Regions from separate parts of the Faecalibacterium faecis genome, predicted to be linked through region 3. Evidence: a T-box and tRNA genes for the amino acid it is inferred to sense, from the RefSeq annotation. Region 3 holds a T-box; the other regions hold tRNA genes.
The links. The T-box of region 3 lies ahead of WMO17_RS11840 (valine--tRNA ligase). A T-box ahead of a tRNA ligase gene usually reads a tRNA of that ligase, here a tRNA-Val.
Positions count from the first base shown of each region.

Region 1: it encodes a tRNA-Val, which carries the amino acid that the T-box ahead of WMO17_RS11840 (valine--tRNA ligase) is inferred to sense. The anticodon was not compared.
Region 2: it encodes a tRNA-Val, which carries the amino acid that the T-box ahead of WMO17_RS11840 (valine--tRNA ligase) is inferred to sense. The anticodon was not compared.

Region 1 covers NZ_JBBMEP010000019.1:15,333-23,130, forward strand. Annotated here, with positions in the region: gene eno (phosphopyruvate hydratase) at 1-1,241, shown strand, start outside; gene asnA (aspartate--ammonia ligase) at 1,685-2,698, shown strand; tRNA gene WMO17_RS10215 (tRNA-Val) at 2,854-2,929, opposite strand; gene WMO17_RS10220 (TetR/AcrR family transcriptional regulator) at 2,997-3,599, opposite strand; gene WMO17_RS10225 (efflux RND transporter permease subunit) at 3,849-5,948, shown strand; gene WMO17_RS10230 (hypothetical protein) at 5,956-7,798, shown strand, end outside.
Region 2 covers NZ_JBBMEP010000031.1:10,112-17,909, forward strand. Annotated here, with positions in the region: gene WMO17_RS12300 (energy-coupling factor transporter ATPase) at 1-167, opposite strand, end outside; gene WMO17_RS12305 (class I SAM-dependent methyltransferase) at 340-1,215, opposite strand; gene glmM (phosphoglucosamine mutase) at 1,245-2,600, opposite strand; gene ruvB (Holliday junction branch migration DNA helicase RuvB) at 2,758-3,813, opposite strand; gene ruvA (Holliday junction branch migration protein RuvA) at 3,817-4,428, opposite strand; gene ruvC (crossover junction endodeoxyribonuclease RuvC) at 4,536-5,048, opposite strand; tRNA gene WMO17_RS12330 (tRNA-Val) at 5,281-5,356, shown strand; gene WMO17_RS12335 (helix-turn-helix domain-containing protein) at 5,852-6,445, shown strand; gene WMO17_RS12340 (sce7726 family protein) at 7,442-7,798, shown strand, end outside.
Region 3 covers NZ_JBBMEP010000027.1:2,783-10,580, forward strand. Annotated here, with positions in the region: gene WMO17_RS11830 (folylpolyglutamate synthase/dihydrofolate synthase family protein) at 1-373, opposite strand, end outside; gene WMO17_RS11835 (VanZ family protein) at 377-889, opposite strand; gene WMO17_RS11840 (valine--tRNA ligase) at 891-3,596, opposite strand; T-box leader at 3,656-3,877, opposite strand; gene WMO17_RS11845 (bifunctional homocysteine S-methyltransferase/methylenetetrahydrofolate reductase) at 4,068-5,855, opposite strand; gene WMO17_RS11850 (GNAT family N-acetyltransferase) at 6,007-6,612, shown strand; gene hflX (GTPase HflX) at 6,609-7,798, shown strand, end outside.

The DNA.
Region 1 (7,798 bases), on a different contig from region 3:
ACCCCACCGTGGAAGCGGAGATCACTCTGGCCGACGGCACTGTGGCACGCGGCTGCGCACCTTCCGGCGCATCCACTGGTGAGTTTGAAGCTCTGGAGCTGCGGGACGGCGACAAGGGCCGCTATCTGGGCAAGGGCGTGACCAAGGCTGTTGAGAACATCAACACCGTCATTGCTGATGCTGTTGTGGGCATGGATGCCTCCGACATCTACGCCATCGACGCTGCCATGATCAAGGCCGACGGCACCAAAGATAAATCCAATCTGGGCGCAAACGCCATTCTGGCCGTGTCCATTGCCGCCTGCCGTGCAGCCGCTGCTTCTCTGGATATGCCGCTGTACCGCTTTCTGGGCGGTGTGAACGGCAACCGCCTGCCCGTGCCCATGATGAACATTCTGAACGGCGGCGCACACGCCACCAACACGGTGGATACGCAGGAGTTCATGATTATGCCGGTGGGTGCACCCTCCTTCAAAGAGGCGCTGCGCTGGTGCGCTGAGGTGTTCCATGCTCTGGCTTCCATCCTGAAGGCCAAGGGGCTGGCTACCTCCGTGGGCGATGAAGGCGGCTTTGCCCCCAACCTGTCCAGCGACGAGGAGACCATTGAGACCATTCTGGCCGCCATCGAAAAGGCCGGTTACGTGCCCGGCAAGGACTTCATGCTGGCTATGGATGCCGCGTCCTCCGAGTGGAAGAGCCCCAAGGGCAAGGGCTTCTACAAGCTGCCCAAGGCCGGCACCGAGTTCACCTCCAGCGAGCTGATCGCACACTGGAAGAGTCTGGTGGAAAAATACCCCATCATCTCCATTGAGGACGGTCTGGATGAAGAAGACTGGGAAGGCTGGCAGGAGATGACCCGCGAGCTGGGCGGCAAGGTCCAGCTGGTGGGCGACGACCTCTTTGTGACCAACACCGAGCGTCTGGCCAAGGGCATCGGGCTGGGTGCAGGCAACGCGATCCTGATCAAGCTGAACCAGATCGGCTCTGTTTCCGAGACGCTGGAGGCCATCAAGATGGCTCACAAGGCCGGTTACACCGCCATCAGCTCTCACCGCTCCGGCGAGACCGAGGACACCACCATTGCCGATCTGGCCGTGGCTCTGAACACCTGCCAGATCAAGACCGGTGCTCCCAGCCGTACCGAGCGTGTTGCAAAGTACAACCAGCTGCTGCGCATTGAGGAGCAGCTGGGCGGCAGCGCCGTTTACCCCGGCATGGCAGCTTTCAACGTAAAGCGCTGAAGCTGTTGAAAACCAATTGATCTTCCGGCACCCGTACTGCTTTTGCAGCGGCACGGGTGCCGTTTTGTTTTCTCCCAATTTTTTCCTGCAATCCGCTGCTCTGCCCAGCCGTATTCCATGCATGCCGGGCATTTTGACCCGAAATTGCAAAAAAAGGAGCAAAACATTCATGTTATCTACTCTGATCTCTCTGCACAAGCTGCTGGGCACCGGCGATTTTGTAAAAGTGCTTCTGATCCTGCTAAAGGGGCTTTTCGGCTGATGCAAAGCCGCCCTTCTCACTGCGGAAACGGGACTGCCTTACCGGCGGTCTCTTTTTTTGCCTTCTCACTTTACTTTCTTAAAAAAATATGCCATAATGAAACCAGTATTTTTCGGTTCAAAAGCCGTGCCCTGTACTGGGAAATCAGGGCCAGAATCCAACAGAAGAGGGGTATTTTGATATGAGCAAAACCATCATCCCGGCAAACTATACGCCCGCGCTGAACCTGTACGACACGCAGCGCGCCATTGGTACGGTCAAGCGTCTGTTTGCCGACACCCTGTGCGCCACACTGAACCTGTACCGCGTGTCTGCTCCGCTGTTTCTGGAAGCATCCACCGGTCTGAACGACGACCTGAACGGCGTCGAGCGCAAGGTCACCTTTGATATCAAGGAAAGCGGCATTGAGGCACAGGTGGTGCAGTCACTGGCAAAGTGGAAGCGCAAGGCCCTGAAGGACTACGATTTCCGTGTGGGCAAGGGCCTGTACTGCGATATGAACGCTATCCGCCGCGACGAAGATCTGGACAACCTGCACTCCATCTATGTGGACCAGTGGGACTGGGAAAAGGTGATCCGTCTGGAAGACCGCAACGAGGCTTACCTCAAGAGCGTGGTGCGCTCCATCGTGTCCGCTGTCTGCGCCACCGAGATGAACCTGCACGCCATGTTCCCCCAGCTGCAGGAGCTGCCGCTGCACAGTCCCAACGTCACCTTCATCACCACGCAGGAGCTGGAGGACCAGTACCCGGACCTGACCCCGAAGGAGCGTGAGAACGCCTTTGTGAAGGAGCACGGCACCACCTTCCTGATGAAGATCGGCGCTCCGCTGAAGAGCGGTAAGCCCCATGACGGCCGTGCCCCCGACTATGACGACTGGGATCTGAACGGCGATCTGCTGTTCTGGAACGACCCGCTGCAGTGCAGCTATGAGCTGAGCAGCATGGGCATCCGCGTCAGCCCTGAAAGCATGGACAAGCAGCTGACCATGGCTGGCTGCGACGACCGCCGCGCCCTGCCCTTCCACAAGGCCGTACTGAACGGTGAGCTGCCTTACTCCATCGGCGGCGGCATCGGCCAGAGCCGCCTGTGCATGCTGCTGCTGGGCAGCGCCCACATTGGCGAAGTGCAGGCCAGCGTCTGGGACGCAGCCACCCGCGAAGCCTGCGCCAAGGCAGGCATCCCGCTGCTGTAAGCAGGTTTTCCACACAAAGATTCAAAAGGCAGGATACCACCCTCATGGTGATACCCTGCCTTTGTTCGTTTTCTGCCCGTATCCGGGGAGAAATAGTTCGAGTCCTGTACCGCCCACCACGAAAAAAGTCCCCAGACCAAAGGTCTGGGGACTCGTGGTGGACGGTACAGGACTCGAACCTGTGACCTCCTGCACGTCAAGCAGATGCTCTACCAGCTGAGCTAACCGTCCATAAGTCATATCGACTTGAATAGTTTACCACAGCCTGTGCAAAAAAGCAATACTTTTCTGTGATTTTTTATTTTTCCGCCTTCAGCGACCTGTGGACGATATCGTACAGCACCGGCTTCATGGCTTCAATATCATCGGGTTTGCCCTCCAGCACGCTGGAATAGCACACCGACATGCACATGCTGCCCAGTGCCGTGATGCGCTGGTAGATCTCCCGCTCGGTGCGGCCGGCCATTTCCGGGCTGGTCAGCACCACATTCAGCAGCTTGCGCATCAGAGGCTCGGCTTCGCGGCTGGCCTCGATCTGATCCAGCCCCGGCCATATGAAGTTGTGCTCCAGAAACTTGAGCACCAGCGTATCCTTCCGCAGTGCTTCGATGATGTGGTCGATCACCGCCACCATCTTGTCCGGGAAGTTTTCGAGCTCTGTCTGCTTTTCCACCGCTTCGCACGCATCGCTCAGCAGCTGGTAACTCACCCGGCCCAGCAGCGCCTGCATCACCGCACCTTTATCCTGAAAATACAGATAAAAGGTGCCCTTGGCCACCTTGGCCCGGCTGGTGATATCCTCTACGCTGGTTTTTGCGGCACCTCGCTCCAGAAACAGATCATAGGCTGCTTCCAGCAGCGCCCGGCGCTTCTCCTGCTTTTTGCCCTCCACGGTACCCATATTCCCTGACGATTCCTCTTTTCCGCTCGTTTTCATTCGCTCATTTGTGTTGTCTCAATCATTTTAGCAGTCCTTTTCCGATAGTGCAAGTCAAAAAAGCTATACAATTTCAGGCAGTTGATAAGAAAACTGACTTCTGGTCATTTTTGTACTTGACACCTGGTTTGTCATGGTTATAATAGTGTTTGCTTGGAAATGACCGCCAGTCATTTTACTAAGATTTTTAACCATTTTCTATGGAGGGTTCTCATGAAAAAGATCGCACAGGGCATTGTGCGGCTGCGCAAGCTGATCCTGACAGTAGCATTCCTGCTGTTGATCCCTTCCGCAATCGGCGCAATTGCTACCCGAATCAACTATGACATCCTCACCTACCTGCCGCAGGATCTGGACTCCATGATCGGCGAGGTAGCCCTTGAGGACGATTTCCATCTGGCCTCCACCGGTATGATCACGGTAGAAGGCTTACCCACAAACGAACTGATCGCCATGAAGAAGGACATCGAGGCTGTTCCCGGCGTGACCCAGACCTTCTGGCTCAGCGATGTGATCGACCCCAGCATCCCCACCGAGATGCTGCCCGCCGATGTACAGCAGTTCATGTTCGGCAAAAACGATTCCACCATGCTGATCGTCCGCTTTGACGCCCCCAGCGCCAGCGACGAGACCATGGAAGCCGTCGCTCAGATCGAAAAGCTGCTGCGCAAGGACTGCTTCTTCGGCGGTATGAGCGTTATCCTGCAGGACACCAAGGCACTGGTCAATCAGGAAATGCCCATGTACATCCTGATCGCCGTAGGTGCCAGCCTTCTGGTGCTGTTCCTTTCGCTGGAAAGCACCATCACCCCGCTGCTGTTCATGCTGGGTCTTTTGTTCCCCATTGCGTACAACTTCGGCACCAACATCTTTCTGGGCCAGATCAGCTACATCACCGAAGCACTGGCCACCGTGCTGCAGCTGGGTGTCACGATGGACTTCTCCATCTTCCTGCTGCACCGCTATCAGGAAGAGAAGGAGCTGCGCTCTTCCAACGAGGAGGCCATGACCAGCGCCATCTGCAAGACCATGACCTCCATCTCCGCTTCCAGCCTGACCACCATTGCAGGCTTCCTGGCACTGTGTGCCATGCGTCTGACGCTGGGCCGCGATATCGGCCTTGTCATGGCAAAGGGCGTTGCCCTCGGCGTCATCTGCACCGTGGTCATCCTGCCCTCCCTGATCCTTACCTTTGATAAATGGGTGGAAAAGTACAAGCACCGCACCGTGATCCCCAAGCTGAAAAAGCTCAGCTACTTTGTTTCCAACCACTCGGTGCCCATCGTGGTTATCTTTATCCTCATCCTCATCCCCTTTGCCATCGCGCAGAACAAGACCGAGGTGTACTACACTCTGTTCGACTCCCTGCCGCAGGACCTGACCGGCATCGTGGGCACCAACAAGCTGGGCGAGGACTTCGGCATGACCACCAGCCACTTCATTCTGGTGCATGACGACCTGACTGCCACCGAGGTGAGCGACCTGTGCGATGAACTCAAGGACGTGGATGGCATTACGCAGGTGGTAAGTCTGGATTCCATCACCGGCCCGGGCTTCCAGACCGAGCTGCTTCCCGACAGCATCATGGAGATCCTGCAGTCCGGCGGCTACAAGCTGATCCTTGCCAACAGCTCTTATAAGACTGGCACGGACGCCATCAACAACCAGCTGGACGAGATGATTTCCCTCATCAAGACCGTTGACCCCGAGGGCGTCATCACCGGCGAGGGTGCCATGACGAAAGACCTGATCGAAGTGGCAGATGTGGACTTCAAGAACGTCAACGTCTGGTCCATCATGGCCGTTCTGGTCATCATCGCCGTTTCCTTCAAGAGCATTTCCATCCCGGCGCTGCTGGTGGCCAGCATTGAAGCCGCCATCGCCATCAACATGGGCATCCCGTACTTCACCGGTACGCAGCTGCCCTTCATTGCAAGCATCGTCATTGGCACCATCCAGCTGGGTGCTACCGTGGACTACTCCATCCTGATGACCACCCGTTACCACGAGGAGCGCGCCTTTGGGCGCACCCCGAAGGAAGCCGCCCAGCAGTCGCTGGAGCACTGCAGCCAGTCCATCCTGACCAGCGGCCTGACCTTCTTTGCCGCCACCGTCGGTGTGGCTGCCATCAGTAAGATGGAGCTGCTGAAGAGCATCTGCCTGCTGATCTCCCGCGGCGCACTGATCAGCATGGTGGTCATTCTGGTGATGCTGCCCGCAGCCCTGATGCTGTGCGACTGGATCATCCGCCACACCACCCTCAAGTGGATGGTACCCGAATCCGCCAACGCCAAGAAGTCTGAAAAGGAGTAATTACGTTATGAAAAAATCGCTTCGTTTCGCCAGTGCGGCGCTGGCTCTCACCCTCGCCGCAGGCTGTGCAATGCCCGCATTTGCAGCTGGTAAGAGCAGCTTTTCCAAATCCGAGACCGTCTATGCTGTGATGAACGGCGACGGCTCCATCAAGAGCACCACCGTCAGCGAGCACCTGTACAGCGCCTCCGGCCTTGCAAACGTCACCGACAAGACCACCCTGACCGACATCCAGAACACTGAGAGCGATGCCGAGTTCACCCAGAACGGGGAAGAGCTGGTGTGGAACACCAACGACACCGATGTTTATTACAAGGGCAATACCGACAAGGCCCTGCCCATCGATGTGAAGGTGACCTACGCTCTGGACGGTCAGGAAGCCGCCCTTGAGGACATCATTGGCAAGAGCGGCCACCTGACTGTGACCGTCAACCTGAAGAACAACGAGACCGGCACCGTGAACGTGAACGGCAAGGACCGCACCATCGTCACTCCGCTGATCACCGCTGTGGGTGTCATTCTGGGCGGGGATGCTTCCAACGTGACCGCAGAACACGGTATGATCGAAAGCGCCGCCAAAAGCAGCGTTGCCGCCTTTGTTACCCTGCCGGGCGTGAAGGATTCCCTGTCCGGCCTGCTGCCCGATGAGGTGAACAGCATCGAAGACTATCTGCAGGACACCGTGACGGTGGAAGCCGATGTGGAAGACTTTACCTGCCCGCAGGTCATGGTGGCCTGCGCTACCAGCACGGCCGCTCTGGGTACGGACAATGTGTTCGACCTGAGCAGCATTAACGACCTGACCGACGGCATCAACCAGCTGAACGATGCCATGAGCCAGCTCATGGACGGCGCTTCCCAGCTGGTGGACGGCACCTCTCAGCTGGCAGGCGGTGTTCTGGCTCTGCTGGACGGTGCCAACACCCTGAACAACGGCGCTGCCGCTCTGGACGACGGCCTTGGCCAGCTGACCAACGGTCTGGACACCCTGAGCGCCAACAATGCAGCACTGAACGCCGGTGCGCAGCAGGTGGCTGACGGTGTGCTGGCTTCTGCCAACAAGACCCTGAAGGAAGGCGGCCTGATCGACGAGGACATGACATGGTCGAACTACGAGGCTGTGATCGACAACATCCTCACCATGAACGATAAGACCCTTGCTGCCGGACGCCGCAAGATCGTGCGCACCATCTGGGAGCAGGCTCCCAGCTTCAAGGACAGTCAGCTGGATCTGGCCCTGTATCTGTCCGCGACCAAGACGAACCACGATCTGGAAGCAGCCCTGAAGCTGATGCAGAACTTTGACGCTTCCATGCTGACCGGCGCTCTGGAGATGGTGACCAATGCCGATGCAAAGAACACCGCCAAGGCCGAGCTGAAGTATCAGGTGGAGAACAGTCAGGATATGGCCGATGTCCGCGCCCTGAAGACCAGCCTTTCTCAGATCCAGTTCTTTGTTTCCAGCGTGAACCAGTACACCGCAGGCGTGCAGACCGCTGCGGACGGTGCCCACTCCGCAAAGGATGGCAGCGCACAGCTGGCTGCAGGCACCAAGACCCTGTATGACGGCGTGAACACCCTGAACACCGGTGCAGGTCAGTTGAATGACGGCGCAGGCCAGTTGAACGACGGCCTGAACCAGTTCAACGAGGAAGGCATCTCCAAGCTGACCGGCGCGCTGGATCAGGATCAGCTCCATGGCCTGAAGACCGTGCTGGACGAGATGACCGACCGCCTGAACGACTACACCAGCTTTGCCGGTGCACCGGACGATGCCGAGAGCAGCGTGAAGTTCGTCTATAAGACCGCTGAAACCGTGGCTGCTGCCGACACCACTGCAGCCGAGACTG
Region 2 (7,798 bases), on a different contig from region 3:
GCGTTGAAGTGCTTTGCCAGCGTGGACTTGCCGCAGCCATTGGCACCCAGCACGGCCACGAATTCGCCGCGCTTTACTTCCGTTGAGACACCGTCCAGTGCGTAAACCGGCTGGTCGCTGTCGTAGCGGAATTTCAGATTTTGTGCTGTTAAAATCGTCTCTTCCATTTGTGTTTCTCTTTCTGGTGGTGCGCCCCTCTGAAAGGGGCTGTACCCCATTCTTAAGTCTTCCTGTGAAAATGTGTTTGGAGCGGCCCGCAGGCCGCGACAAACACGAAACTAAAAGATTATTTTCTTCTGAACATGGCCAAAGCGCACGCGGCGGCCATTTAAAATCGTTTCACTCTTCCCAGATGGCGGTTGCGCCGCAGGGCACCACGCCGCCGGTGGCAGAGACCGGCAGGCCGATCTCGTCGCAGCTAGTCTGCCCGCCAAAGCGGGGCACCAGCGTGGTCTTGAGCATATACTCCATGACCGCCGGGGACAGGCCTGTGGTGTAGCTGTTCACCGCAAAAAACAGCGGCGTATCGCTCAGCACCTCTTCGCACTGGCTGATGAGGTCGTAGATGCAGTCCTCCAGCTTCCAGATCTCACCGCCGGGGCCGCGCCCGTAGCTGGGCGGGTCCATGATGATGCCATCGTAGGTGTTGCCGCGGCGTTTTTCGCGGGCAACGAACTTGGCACAGTCGTCCACCAGCCAGCGGATGGGCCGGTCGGCAAGGCCGCTTGCCGCAGCATTGTCCTTGCCCCACGCCACGATGCCCTTGGAGGCATCCACATGGCAGACGGTGGCACCTGCCGCCGCACAGGCCAGCGTGGCACCGCCGGTGTAGCCGAACAGGTTCAGCACCTTTACCGGGCGGCCTGCGGCACGGATCTTTTGGGCGTACCATGCCCAGTTGACGGCCTGCTCCGGGAACACGCCGGTGTGCTTGAAGCCGGTGGGGCTGACGATGAGGGTGAGCTTATCCTCGCCCTCGCCGCAGCTGATCTTCCACTTTTCGGGCAGACGGCGCTTGTACTCCCACTCGCCGCCGCCCTGATTGGAGCGGTGATAAACAGCATCTGCCTTTGCCCACAGCGGGCTTTGCTTGGGCGTTTTCCACACCACCTGCGGGTCCGGGCGGATGAGGATGGTCTCACCCCAGCGCTCCAGACGGTTGCCGTCGGTGGCATCCAGCAGTTCATAGTCTTTCCAGGTATCTGCAGGGCGCATAGCGTCCTCCCTTCTCTTTTATCCGTTTCTTACTGGCCCAGAATGCGCTTGTTGATCTTATCCACGATGCGGTCGGCGCAGCGGTGGATGGCGTCCAGATCCTGGCCCTCCACCATCACGCGGATCTTCGGCTCGGTGCCGGACACCCGCACCAGCACGCGGCCCATGCCCATGAGCTTCTGCTGCTCGTTCTCAATGAAACCGGCCAGAACTTCGTCCTCTTTGTAGGCTTTTTTCTGGGCGGCGTTGGCGGTCACATTCACCAGCACCTGCGGATACTGGGCGTAGATGCAGTTCAGCTCGCTCATCTTCTTGCCGCTCTCAGCCAGCAGCTTGAGCAGCTTGCCGGCGGTCAGCTCACCGTCGCCGGTGGTGGCATGGTGCAGCAGGATCACATGGCCGCTCTGCTCGCCGCCGATGGCAAAGCCGTTCTCGCGCATGTTTTCCAGCACGTAGCGGTCGCCCACGGCGGTCTTTTCGGTATTGATGCCCTGACTCTCCATATATTTGATGAAGCCCAGATTGGACATGACCGTAACCACGGCGGTGTCGCCGTCCAGACGGCCTTTTTCCTTCATGGTCATGGCCAGCAGGGCAATGATCTTGTCGCCGTCCATCTCCTGACCCTTTTCGTCGCAGCCAAGGCAGCGGTCGGCATCGCCGTCAAAGGCAATGCCGCAGTCAAAGCCGCCTTCCACCACGGCCTTTTCCAGATTTTCCAGATGGGTACTGCCCACGCCCTTGTTGATGTTCTGGCCGTCAGGCTCAATGCCGATAAAGGTGCACTTTGCGCCCAGACGGGGGAACAGCTTCTGTGCCACGGCAGCCGAAGCGCCGTTTGCACAGTCGATGCAGACCCTCAGGCCGGTCAGGTCGCCGTGGATGGACTCATACAGGTGATCCACATAGTCCTGCAGGCCGTCATCGCGGCGGTATACACGGCCCACCTCGGCACCGGTCTTCAGCTCAATGCCCGCGCAATTGTTGTCGATGTAGGCTTCGATCTGGTTCTCCACCTCGTCCGGCAGCTTATAGCCGGTACCGGCAAAGATCTTGATGCCATTGAACTCCATCGGATTGTGGGAGGCAGAGATCACGATGCCGGCATCGGCATTGTACTTGCCCACCAGATAGGCCACAGCGGGCGTTGGCAGAACGCCCAGACTTTCCACATCCGCACCCACGCTGCACAGACCGGCGGTCAGGGCTGCTTCCAGCATATCGCCGGACTGGCGGGTGTCCTTGCCGATCAGGATGCGCGGACGGTGGCCGGTGCTGCCGGTCAGCACCGCAGCAGCGCCGCGGCCGATCTTCATTGCCAGCTCACAGGTCAGGTCTGCGCCTGCAACACCGCGCACACCATCGGTTCCAAAATATTTTCCCATAATAATACCCCACTTTCTATAGAAAGAAGAACCCTCTCAGTCAATGCCTTGCGGCATTGCCAGCTCCCCCAAAAGGGGGAGCTTTTTGGCATCTTTTGGTTTTTCGCTCATGAAGCTCTCCCTCCGGGAGAGCTGGACGCGAAGCGGCCTGAGAGGGTCAGAACAAACTCTGCTGCCCGTTGTCCTCGGGCGCAGCGGCCTCCGGCGCTTTCAGGCCCAGATGTTCGTAGGCCAGCCGCGTTGCGCAGCGGCCCCGGGGTGTCCGGGTCAGAAAGCCCATCTGCATCAGATACGGCTCACACAGGTCTTCCAGCGTGACGGATTCCTCGCCGAGGGCCGCCGCCAGCGTTTCCAGACCCACCGGGCCGCCGTTGTACATTTCAATGATCGCACGCAGCATACTGCGGTCCAGTTCGTCCAGACCCAGTGCGTCCACGTCCATCCGCTTGAGGCCCATCAGGGCCACATCCCGGTCAATGATGCCGTCGCCCAGCACGGTGGCAAAGTCGCGGATGCGCTTCAAAAAGCGGTTTGCCACGCGGGGCGTGCCGCGGCTGCGCTTGGCCAGCTCGTAAGCGCCTTCCGGCGTGATGGGCTGGTCGAGGATACCTGCCGAGCGCTGGATGATCTTGCTCAGTTCATCCGGGCTGTACAGCTCCAGCTTGAGCAGCACGCCAAAGCGGTCGCGCAGAGGGCCGGTGATCTGGCCTGCACGGGTGGTGGCACCCACCAGCGTGAACCGCGGCAGGTTGATGCGGATGCTCTGGGCGCTGGGGCCTTTGCCGATCATGATATCCAGCGCATAGTCTTCCAGCGCCGGATACAGCACCTCTTCCACCTGACGGGACAGGCGGTGGATCTCGTCGATGAACAGTACATCGCCCTCCTGCAGATTGGTGAGCAGGGCAGCAAGGTCGCCGGGCTTTTCAATGGCCGGGCCGCTGGTAATACGGATCTGTACGCCCATTTCATTGGCAATGATGCCTGCCAGTGTGGTCTTGCCAAGGCCCGGCGGACCGTAGAGCAGGATATGGTCCATCGGTTCGCCGCGCCGCTTGGCAGCTTCCAAGTAAATTTTCAGGTTCTGCTTGACCTTTTCCTGCCCGATATAGTCTTCCAGATGCTGCGGGCGGAGGTTGTTTTCCTCGCTGTCCGCCGCCGTCATGCCGGGCTGCATCATTTTTGCGCCGTACAGCGCAGTTTCGTCCTGCATTCTTTACCTCCTGCCTGCCATGCTGCGCAAGGCCAGTTTGATGATCTCTTCCACGGGCAATGCCGCGTCGATCTTGGAAACGGCAAGCGCTGCTTCGCTCTGGCTGTACCCCAGCGACACCAGCGCCGCAATGGCCTGACTGCTGCCCTGAGAAGCCTGTGTGTCGGCGGAAGCACCCGCCACATCCTCCAGCGAGATGCCGTCCACAAAGCCCTTGGCGACCTTATCCTTCAGCTCCAGCACGATGCGCTGTGCAAGCTTCGGCCCCACGCCGGAAGCCGCCTTGAACGCCTTGTGGTCCCCCGCCGAGATCGCCAGTGCCACGCGGTCCGGCTCCATCACACTCAGGATGGCAAGACCCACCTTAGGCCCCACGCCGGACACGGCGGTCAGCATCTCAAAGCAGGCCTGCTGCTGCTCGGTGGCAAAGCCGTAAAGGCTCACGTCGTTCTCGGTGATGCTCATCACGGTATAAATGGTGGCTTCCTTGCCCACGCCGGGCAAGGCCCCGGCCACGCTGGCCGGGCACTGGGCATAGTAGCCTACACCGCCGCAGCTGAGCACCACCGCGTTCATGCTTTTTTTGACGATTTTTCCTGTCAGACAGTAGATCATTTAAAGCCCTCTCAGTTTCTGTGTCGGCCAATTTTCCTCTGTTCAGCTCGCCCTTCGGGAGAGCTCCGGTGCCGCGCCGCTGCAGGCGGACGGAACCGGTGAGAGGGTCAGATCGGCCCGGCCACACGGCGGACAAAGCGGTTGAGCTGGTTGCCGTTGGTGTGGCAGAAGGTGATGGCCATTGCCAGCGCATCGGCGGTATCGTCCGGCTTTGGCACGGCGGGCAGATGCAGCAGCACGCGGGTCATCTCCTGCACCTGCTTTTTCACGGCCTTGCCGTAACCGGTAACAGCCTGCTTTACCTGCATGGGGGTGTACTCGTAGATGGGCAGGCCTGCCTGCGCTGCCGCCAGCAGGATCACGCCGCGGGCTTCTGCCACGCCGATGACCGTGGTCTGATTGTGCTGGTAGAACAGCTTTTCGATGGCAAGCACCTCGGGCCGGGTGCGCTCGATCACCTCTTTGATGCCTGCATACACCTCGTCCAGACGGCGCTCGAACGGCACGCCCGCGTCGGTGCACACTGCACCGAAGTCCACCGGCGCAAACCGGTTGCCTGCGTAATCCACCACGCCCCAGCCCACGATGGCGTAGCCGGGGTCGATGCCCAAAACTCTCATGCTGCAAATACCTTCCGATACTATTCCTATTATAACTTTATTATTATATCACAACAAAACAGTGTGAGCAACAGAAAACCTTTCGCCTGCCGCCGCCAAATGTGCGCTGGCGCGTAAAAAGGGCAGTCAGCGCCCCTGCCTTTAAAAAAGTTTTACAATTTTTGAAAAAGCACTTGCTTTTTGGCAGAAGGTATGGTAATATAATCAAGCTGATTTCGGCAAAACAGAATATGGACGGTTAGCTCAGCTGGTAGAGCATCTGCTTGACGTGCAGGAGGTCACAGGTTCGAGTCCTGTACCGTCCACCAAACAGTTCGTACTCGAACCCAATTCTCTATGAGAAAGGGTTCGGGTACGTTTTTTGTTTATCGGAGGTTCTGCGGAAGGACTACTCGGAACGGTAAACGAGCAAAGGCAGGGTATCACTATGATAGTGGTATCCTGCCTTTTGTTTTGCGGAATCAAGTTCGCTTTGTGCGAACTTGGTCGTCACCCTATATGACGCATTGGGGGCAATCGCTGCGTACGTGCGTACCGGGAGAGCGTGTACACCTCTGGCAAGGTGTAACACACTAGACTTTGGAACAAAGTCTGTGTGCCAAGGGGCATAGCCCCTTTGGAATCCCTGCGGAGCGTGTACGCATGTACGCAGGGAAACGGCTAAATCTCTCTTATACAGATTGAAAATCAAACCGGTTATCGTTGTAAACGATTCGTAGAGTATCTTGCGGCGAAAATAGCCGCGGTATTTCTTGATAATGGTTTATAGTCGTGCTATCTTGTAGTGGCAAGGAGGGAGCAAAATGGATTCACAGAAGTTTGGTACATTTATCGCCCAGTGCCGCAAAGACAAGAAAATGACACAAGCTGACCTAGCCGCAAAATTGAATGTGACCGATAAAGCTATCAGCCGCTGGGAAAGAGGTGTGGGGTTCCCCGACATCAATACCATCGAGCCATTGGCCGCAGCTTTAGATGTCAGTGTTGCAGAACTTATGAAATCCGAAAGGATAGATGAATCAGAGATGTCTATCGCGATGAACAATGAAATTGTGAACAATGCGTTAAATTTTGCAGAGAAGCAAATTCAGCAGGAGAGAAAAAATGTTTTCTTAATTATTGGATGCCTTACAGTCGCCATAATTTTCATTCTATATCTGGATAATATCGGATGGCGGCTCGACACCTTTCTTTTTACAGTAGTGGGGATAATTCTCCCATTGATAGCAATCCTCTCGTTCCTTGTGCTGCTGGGATACGCTATATATCGAAAGTGCAAAGGCCAGTCTTGCCACCAAACCTTTTTGATTGCCCTTGCCGGCTTGGGGATAGTTGCTCTGATATTTGGTGCCTTTGTGCTGGCTGGAACTTTGGGGTTAGGCCCTGTGCCTCAGTAAACATAAGCAGGGTTTGGGGCAGGCACGCCCCAACAAGAAGCTGTCCCAAAGGGGCAGGAAATTTTCAAGAATTGAAAATTTGTGGCCACGGGACGATTCTTGCCCTCTACCGCTGCGCTCAAAACCGTTTCTGGGTAATTGTTTCCAAATTGTTAAGACGCAAACAATAAGTGGCGGGGCTCTGCTCATGTGATGGGGGCACCGTTTGCTCCGAACGAAATTCCTGCCCCTGTTTTGCAGCGGCGTTGACAAAAAAGTCGATATCACGTCCGGTCGGCTCATGAAATTTTCAAGGTACGTTCCCCACAAAAGAAAAATACCGCCCACGCAGCGCAGCGATGATTTTGTCGGGGTAAATCGGCGGCAAAATGAATCGGGTGTGTTGCGGGGCGGTAAATCTTCGCAGGAAATAAAACCGCACAGAATCGTTTCTTTACAGAAATCTCTGTGGATTTGTTGGGAATGATAACATAAGTATTGATGTGTGTCAACACTTCAGGATAATGAATACATCAGATGAACGAAACACACAAAGCACAAGCGAAAGCAAGACGGCACTTTAGAAAAAAGTATCAAATCAATCCGGATTAGAATGCTGAATCGAGCAGATATCTAGTACAGCATCGCATTGAGCCAAAACATACGGATCATGTGAAACCATAATAATAACCGAATCATTTTTTCGTTCTTGGAGACAGTTCATCAATCGGGCAATACTTTCTTTATCAAGAGTAGCAGTTGGTTCATCCAGTACCATGGCATCCAATGTAAGAAAAAAATTACGCAAGATGACAATATGTAGATTGTTTGGAAAACATAAATAGAGAATTTTTAATACCGTCAATATTTGTTGCTCGCTTTGCTTGACGAAATTCATGTTAGTAGTATAATTATAATGTAGTGTTATATAAGTAGCGTAGCGCGTATTTAATATTCCAATCTATACAAATAGTTTATTTCGATTATATAACCAGTGTATTCGAGGAGGTGTTCGAGGTGGAAAGCACAAATTCAATTGTGTTAAATCGTTTTTTCACGCGCAACACCTTCAAGCAGTTGATTGATGAAGGTTCATCCGCAACGTACTCGTCTGTTATCCGTCGCTATATTATAGATGAAAGCAATAAAACAAATGGTGAGTGCATAAGTGAAATTTACTGTTATTTAAAATCAAACTATCAAAATGAGTATTATTATAAGAATACTCTTCTTAACAAGTTGTTGCTCGGTATTCACAGTCCGAAGACAACTATTGCACTAACAGAAGTTCCGATTGCCGGATCTAAAGCGGATTTTATTTTGATAAATGGAAAGGCTGTTGTTTATGAAATCAAAACAGCGTTGGACAATTTC
Region 3 (7,798 bases):
CGGCCAGCGTGCAGCCCGCTGCGCCAAAGCAGTTGGCCGCAGCGGCCAGCTCCGCTGCATCCTGCGGCAGGGCTTCGGCTGCGGAAAGGGTATCCGCAGTCAGAGCCAGCAGGCCCTCGTCCACCGGGGCATCATCGATGCAGATGCGCTCCGACAGCGGGCGGCACCCGGCATGGTACAGGCCGGCATGGATCCCCTGTGCGTGCAGGATGGCCGCCAGCAGGCGGGCCGTCACGGTCTTGCCTGCCGTGCCTGCCACGCCCACGAACTGCACCTTCTGCACCGGCGCGGTGAACGCGGCGCGCAGCTGTTCGGTGGAGGCAAAACCGTCCGGCAGGGCGGCAAAATACTGATTTGCCTGTTCGATGGTCATTGGTTACTCCTTATTACGATGGTTGAACAACAATCTGCACAGCGCCATGAGCACCAGCGCCGTAAGGATGCCCGCCAGAACACCGGCTGAATCCAGCCACACATCGGTGACCTGACTGCTGCGTCCGGGCGAAAAGATCTGGATGGTCTCATCGGTCAGCGCAGTGAGCACGCCGCCCAGCATGGGCACGCTGATGTGCCAGATATACTGCCGGGTATACACCCGCATACACAGCATGAGCAGAAAGCCCTCCAGCATATACTCGCAGAAGTGTGCCAGCTTGCGCACGATGTGGTCGGTCAGGCGCTGGGCAAGGGCCGGATGGCCCAGACGGCGCAGAGCCGCCTGCAGCAGAGTGAGCACCCGGCTGCTGGACACAGTAGACACCGAGGCGATCTTCATGGAATTGGAAAAGATGAACGCGATGCAGCCGATGAGAGCAAGGGTAAAGATCACCCGCCCTGCGGTCACCCACGGCGAAGTGCGCTGTGTGCTGCTGTTATATTCCCCGCTCAAATCAGCCCAGAGCCTTGATGCTCTGCTCGATGTTGGCCAGCTTATCCTGGCTCTTGGCGTACTTATTGCGGATATCCTCCACCAGTGCCGCCGGGGCGCGCTCCACGAACTTGGGGTTGTTCAGCTGGTTCGCGAACATGGCCATTTCCTTTTCGGCCTTGGCCTTTTCCTTGTTCAGGCGGGCCAGTTCCTTGTCGCGGTCGATCAGCTCCATCATGGGGATGAAGCCGCGGGCGGCGTGGGTGGACACCTGCACCATGCCGTCGGTGCTGCCCTCGTACTTCTCGGTAAAGGTCACGTCGGTGGCAAAGGCAAACTTTGCCAGATAGACCTGTGCCTTCTGGAAGGGTGCAGCGTCGGCGGTCTCGATGATCATGCTGGTCTTTTTGGCGGGGTGGACATTCATCTCGGTACGCATGGTACGCACGGCCTTGATGTAGTCCATGACCTTTTCAAAGGCTTCCTCTTCGTCGGCCCAGTTGTGAGCTTCGTCAAAGGTGGGCCAGCTCTGGGTCATGATGGTCTCGGCAGAGCCGGGCAGAGCCTGATACAGCTCCTCGGTGATGAAGGGCATGAAGGGATGCAGCAGCTTGAGGGCCTTGTCCAGCACATACACCAGCACACGGCGGGCGGTGTCGGCCTGCTCGGCATCGCCGGAGTTCAGGCGGGGCTTTGCGATCTCGATGAACCAGTCACAGTAGACATCCCAGATAAAGCTGTTGATCTTGGCGGCGGCCAGACCCATCTCGTAGTGGTCGAGGTTGTCGGTCATGGCACCGGCCACCTGATTCAGCTTGGTGAGCACCCACTTGTCGCTCATATCCAGCTTGTCCTCACTGGGCAGGCCCGGGGTAAAGTCCTCGGGCAGGTTCATCAGCACAAAGCGGGTAGCATTCCACAGCTTATTGGCAAAGTTGCGGGCAGCCTCCACCTTCTTTTCGATATAACGCATGTCGTTGCCCGGGGTGGAGCCATCCACCAGCATAAAGCGCAGGGCATCTGCACCGTACTGGGCAATGACTTCCAGCGGGTCGATGCCGTTGCCCAGACTCTTGGACATCTTGCGGCCCTGACTGTCGCGCACGATACCGTGGATGCAGACCGTGCTGAAGGGTGCCTTGCCGGTGTAGGCCAGACCAGAGAAGATCATACGGCTGACCCAGAAGCCGATGATGTCGTAGCCGGTAACGAGGGTGTTAGTGGGGTAGAAATACTTGAGGTCTTCGCTCTCTTCATTGGGCCAGCCCAGCGTGCTGAAGGGCCACAGAGCGGAGGAGAACCAGGTATCCAGCGTATCGGGGTCCTGCGTGAGCTTTGCGCTGCCGCACTTGGGGCAGGAACAGGGAGCAGACTTTGCCACCACGGTCTCGCCGCAGTCGTCGCAGTACCATGCCGGGATCTGATGGCCCCACCACAGCTGACGGCTGATGCACCAGTCGCGGGTGTTCTTCATCCAGTTCATATAGTTCTTGGTGAAGCGCTCGGGCACGAACTTGATCTCGCCCTTTTCCACGCTCTCGATGGCGGGCTTTGCCAGCGGCTCCATCTTGACGAACCACTGCTTGGACACCATGGGCTCGATGGTGGAGTGGCAGCGGTAGCAGGTGCCCACCTCGTGCTTGAGGGGCTCGATCTCCTTCAGGAAGCCGCCTGCTTCCAAATCGGCCAGAATGGCCTTGCGGGCCTCGAGGGTGGTCATGCCGGCGTACTTGCCGCAGTCCAGCACCTCCGGCTCATTGATGGCGTTCTTGCCGGCGGCGAACAGGGCATCGGCAGCAGCCTTGTCGGCAGCACCGGTCATGTGGCCGTCGTAGGTGAACACACGCACGATGGGCAGGTCGTGGCGCAGCCCCACTTCAAAGTCGTTAGGGTCGTGGGCGGGGGTGATCTTGACCACACCGGTGCCCTTGGTCATGTCGGCGTGCTCGTCGCACACAATGGGGATCTCCTTGTTCAGCAGGGGCAGCACCACATGGCAGCCGTGCAGATGGGCATAGCGGGGGTCATCGCCGTTGATGGCAACAGCGGTATCGCCCAGCATGGTCTCGGGACGGGTAGTAGCCAGCTCCAGCATCTCGCCGGTCTCCTTGACCGGGTACAGCAGGTGCCAGAAGCTGCCGTCCTTTTCCTCGTACTCCACCTCGGCATCCGAGATGGAGGTGTTGCAGTGGGGGCACCAGTTGACCATGCGGTTGCCGCGGTAGATCAGGCCCTTGTCGTACAGGCGCACGAACACTTCCTTGACAGCCTCGGAGCAGCCCTCGTCCATAGTAAAGCGCTCACGATCCCAGTCGCAGCTGCTGCCCAGCTTCTTCAGCTGGCTGACGATGCGGTTGCCGTACTTGGTCTTCCATGCCCATGCACGGTCCAGAAAACCATCGCGGCCCACCATCTCCTTGGTCAGGCCCTCGGCACGCATGGCCTCCACCACCTTGGCTTCGGTAGCGATGGATGCATGGTCGGTACCGGGCACCCACAGGGCGGCATAGCCCTGCATCCGCTTGGTGCGGATGAGGATGTCCTGCATGGTGTTATCCACCGCATGGCCCATGTGCAGCTGACCGGTGACGTTCGGGGGCGGCATGACGATGGTGTAGGGTTTCTTGTCGGGGTCTGCCTTCGTGTGGAAGTAGCCGCCGTCCAGCCAGAACTGGTAGATGCGGTCTTCCACCTGGCTGGGATCATACTGTTTTGCAAGTTCTTTCATAAGGTCCTCCCAGTAAAAAATGATGAAGTGGGACGAAAAAAGCCGTCCCACGGAACGTTCCATGGGACGGCTGTAATAACCGCGGTACCACCCAAATTGCGCAGAGCATCCTGCGCCCCTTGATGCCCCGGTAACGTGGGACAGCTCCGAGAGCGGCTTGCTCTTCAGCTCACCGCTCCTGCTCCAAAGTGACAGCACACCGCCGGGCCATACCGGGTTTTCAGCAGCCCCCGGCTCTCTGGATGGCAAAAGCGATGCACACTCTTCTTCAACGCATTTATAAAAAGAATATAGCGTTTTTTGTGCGATTTGTCAATTACTTTTTCTTCAAAAGAATTTATCCCACTGCATCTTACGGTTTGGGCCTTATTCGTGAAAACGCGTTTGGAGTGGCCCGCAGGCCACGACAAACGCAAATATAAAAAATATTTTTTCCGCTATCAATGGCCAGAGCAAACGCATCGGCCATTTTCAATCCGCGATCCCTTCATCCTTCAGCCTTGCAATGAGCCGCTCCATCAGGGCGATGCGGTTGAAGGGGGTCATCAGGTAAAAGCCGTCTGCATAGGGCGCTGCAGCCTGCGCGGCCTTCACCGAGACTTCCAACCCCAGCTCTTCGCCCTGCGCACGGTCCAGCCCGGCAAAACGCTCGATGATCTCCGCATCCACATGGATGCCGTTGACCTCGTTCTCCATAAAGATGGCGTTGCGCTGGCTCACCACCGGCATGATGCCGGCCAGAATTTTCGCCTTTTCGCCCAGCGTTTCGCGGGTCTTTTTCAGGTTCACCACCGCCTGTGCGGAGAGCACCGGCTGGGTAAGGAAGCCGCTCATGCCATTTTGCAGCTTTTCCTGTGCGCGGCGCAGCTCCACATCAAAGTTGCGGGCGTTCAGGTTCAGCGCACCGAACACGGTGAGGGGCGAGGGCATCTCCCGGCCCTCCCCTGCCAGCGAGACGATGTACTGCGCCAGCTTGCGGGAGTTGAACTGGTACACGTTTTTCACCTCGTCCCGCTCCGCGGTGGGGATGGGGTCGCCGGTGATGGCCAGCACCTCCCGCACGCCCTCGGCGTACAGGCCCAGCAGCAGGGCCTTTGTGGCGTTCAGATTGCGGTCGCGGCAGGTCATGTGGGGCAGCACGTTCAGCCCCAGCTCCCGGTGCACCCGGCAGGCCACCAGCGAAGAATCCATCCGTGCCCGGGCAATGGGACAGTCCGCAATGGTCAAAAGGTCTGCACCAGCAGCCTGCAGGCGGCGTGCACCGTCCAGATAGCCGGTCAGGTCGGCATCCTTGGGGCTGTCCAGTTCAATGGCGATCACCTTTTTGCCCGCGTTCAGCTTGCGCAGGAAGGCATCGTCTTTTTCCACCTCCGGCTTTGTGGCAGTGGAGACTGCTGCTGCCGGGGCTGCAGGCAGTGTTTCCGGCAAGGCATCCAGTGCCGCACGCAGGGCCGCAATGTGGGCAGGCGTAGTGCCGCAGCAGCCGCCCAGAATACGCACACCCTCGGCAGCAAGGCGGGCCAGCTCCCGTGCAAAATATTCCGGCCTGCCCTGATACTGCACCCGGGTGCGTGTGACCACCGGGTAGCCCGCGTTGGGCATCACTGCAAGCGGCAGCTCTGTCTCGCCAAGCTGCTGCACCAGCGCACGCATGGCACCGGGAGCAGAAACGCAGTTCAGGCCCACAGCATCCACTGCACCGCAAGCAGTCATGCTGCGCACAAGCTCTGCGCAGTGACGGCCCTCGCGGGTGTAGCCGTCCGGCAGCACTGCAAAGGACACCAGCACAAAGGCATCCGGCACGGCTTCTTTGATCTGCCGCGCGGCTTCGGCCACACCGGCATCGCTGCTCAGCGTCTCAAACAAAAAGTTCTTTGCACCCAATGCGGCAAACCGCTCGGCAAGGGCCGTATAGATCTGTGCCGCCGGGAGTGCCTCGGTGTCCGTGGCCGGGCCAAGATCGGCAAACACGGCAGCGCTGGTCTTTGCAGCGGCCTGTGCAGCCAGTTTCCAGCCTTCGTCCGCCATGGCCTCCCACATGGGATTCTGCGCTGCTGCCATGCGCGGCAGGCCAAAGGTGTTGGTCTTGATAGCATCGGCACCCGCTTCCAGATACGCGCGGTGCACGGTCAAAATGCCGTCCGGGTCCAGCAGGTTTGCCTGCTCACATTCCTGCCCGGGCTTTGCCTTATAATATGTGCCCATGCCGCCATCGAACAGCAGCGGGCGCTTTTTTAAAATTTCACGCACATCCTTCATGAGGGAGTTCTCCTTTTTCCTACAAAAACGCTTGGCTTTCAGTTTAATGCACAAATGCCGTCCGGTCAAGCGTTTTTTCACGGCGGCGCTTGCAGGAACGCAAAATTTGTGCTATCCTATGCATACTTTATAAAGTGGGGAGGTGTGTGCCATGCGCCATGCCGGAACGCAAACGCTTGAGACCGACCGGCTTTTCCTGCGCCAGCTTCTGCCCGAGGATGCCGAGCAGATGTATACGAACTGGGCATCCGACCCGGAAGTGACCCGCTTTCTGCGGTGGGAGCCGCACAAAAACGCGCTGGAGACCGTAGGTCTGCTGGCGGCATGGGCCACCCTTTACCCGAACCCGGACTACTACCAGTGGGCCATTGTGGAAAAGGCTTCCGGGCAGGTGTTTGGCAGCATCGGCATCTTCAATGCTCTGCTCGGTGACCCGGCGCAGAAAGCGCTCTGGCCGCAGCAGGACTGCACAGACGGCATCTGGGAAGTAGGCTACTGCATCGGGAAGCACTGGTGGAACCATGGTTTTGCAACCGAAGCTTTAAAAGCAGCAGTAACCTACTGGTTTGAGAATACAGACGGCGGCTGGCTCACCTGCTGCCACGCAAAAGAGAACCCTGCCAGCGGCCGGGTGATGGAAAAAGCAGGCTTTCTCTACCACCACGATGCCATTGATCATAAATTTGACGGCACACCGGTGGAGTGCAGAAGCTATCTGCTGACAAGAGAACGATATAACAGAAAGGACTTACCTTGAGCGAACTTTACGATATTTTGGTAGAAACACCCCCGACGAAGGTCATTCTGCTGGCGCTGGATCAGGGCCTGTGGGACTGCGAGCGCAGCCTTGCAGAGCTTTCCGCCCTGTGCGAAGCAAACCACATGGAAGCCGTGGCACAGGTGACCCAGAAGCGCCAGACCCCGGAGACCGGCATCGTGCTGGGCAGCGGCAAGCTGGAGGAAGCATCCCTTGCCGCCGAAACGCTGGGCGCGGAATGCGCCGTATTTGACGGTGAACTGACCGGCAGCCAGATCCGCAACATCTCCAATGCGCTGGGCGGACTGGAAGTGATCGACCGCACCATGCTGATTCTTGAAATTTTCCGCAGCCGCGCCGTCACCAACGAGGGCAAGCTGCAGACCGAACTGGCCCTTCTGCGCTACCGCCTGCCCCGTCTGCAGGGCATGGGCGAAGCGCTCAGCCGTCAGGGCGGCGGTGGCGGCGGCGGCGGTGGTGCACGCCGCGGTGCCGGTGAGACCAAGCTGGAACTGGACCGCCGTCATGTGCATGCCCGCATCGATGCGCTGGCTGAAAAGCTGGCCGAAATGGAAAAACGCCGGGGCGAGAGCCGCAAGGCCCGTGCCAAGACCGGGATGCCGGTGGTCAGCCTTGTAGGCTATACCAACGTGGGCAAATCCAGCCTGATGAATGCTCTGTGCGGCCCCAGCGTAGCCGAAGCGGACATGCTGTTCGCCACACTGGACCCCACCAGCCGCAAGCTGATACTGCCCAGCGGCATGGCGGTGCTGCTGGTGGACACGGTGGGCTTTGTGTCCCGCCTGCCCCACAATCTGGTGGAAGCCTTCAAGTCCACGCTGGAAGAAGCGGCATGGTCGGACGTGATCATCCGTGTGGCAGACGCAGGCGATGAGCAGCGGGAAGAGCAGCTGGCCGTCACGGACGAGGTTCTGGACGGGCTGGACTGTGCGGACATCCCCCGCCTGACCGTCTACAACAAGTGCGATAAGCCGGGTGCCATGAGCTTTGACCCGGACATCCTGCTCACCAGTGCCAAGACCGGCTACGGTCTGGACACCCTGCTGGCAAAGCTGGACGAGATGCTCAGCGACCGGGTGCACACCTTAAAGGTGCTGCTGCCCTACGATAAACTGGGCCTTGCCGCCCCCATGCGGGAGCGCGGCAGCGTGCAGGTGGAGGAATA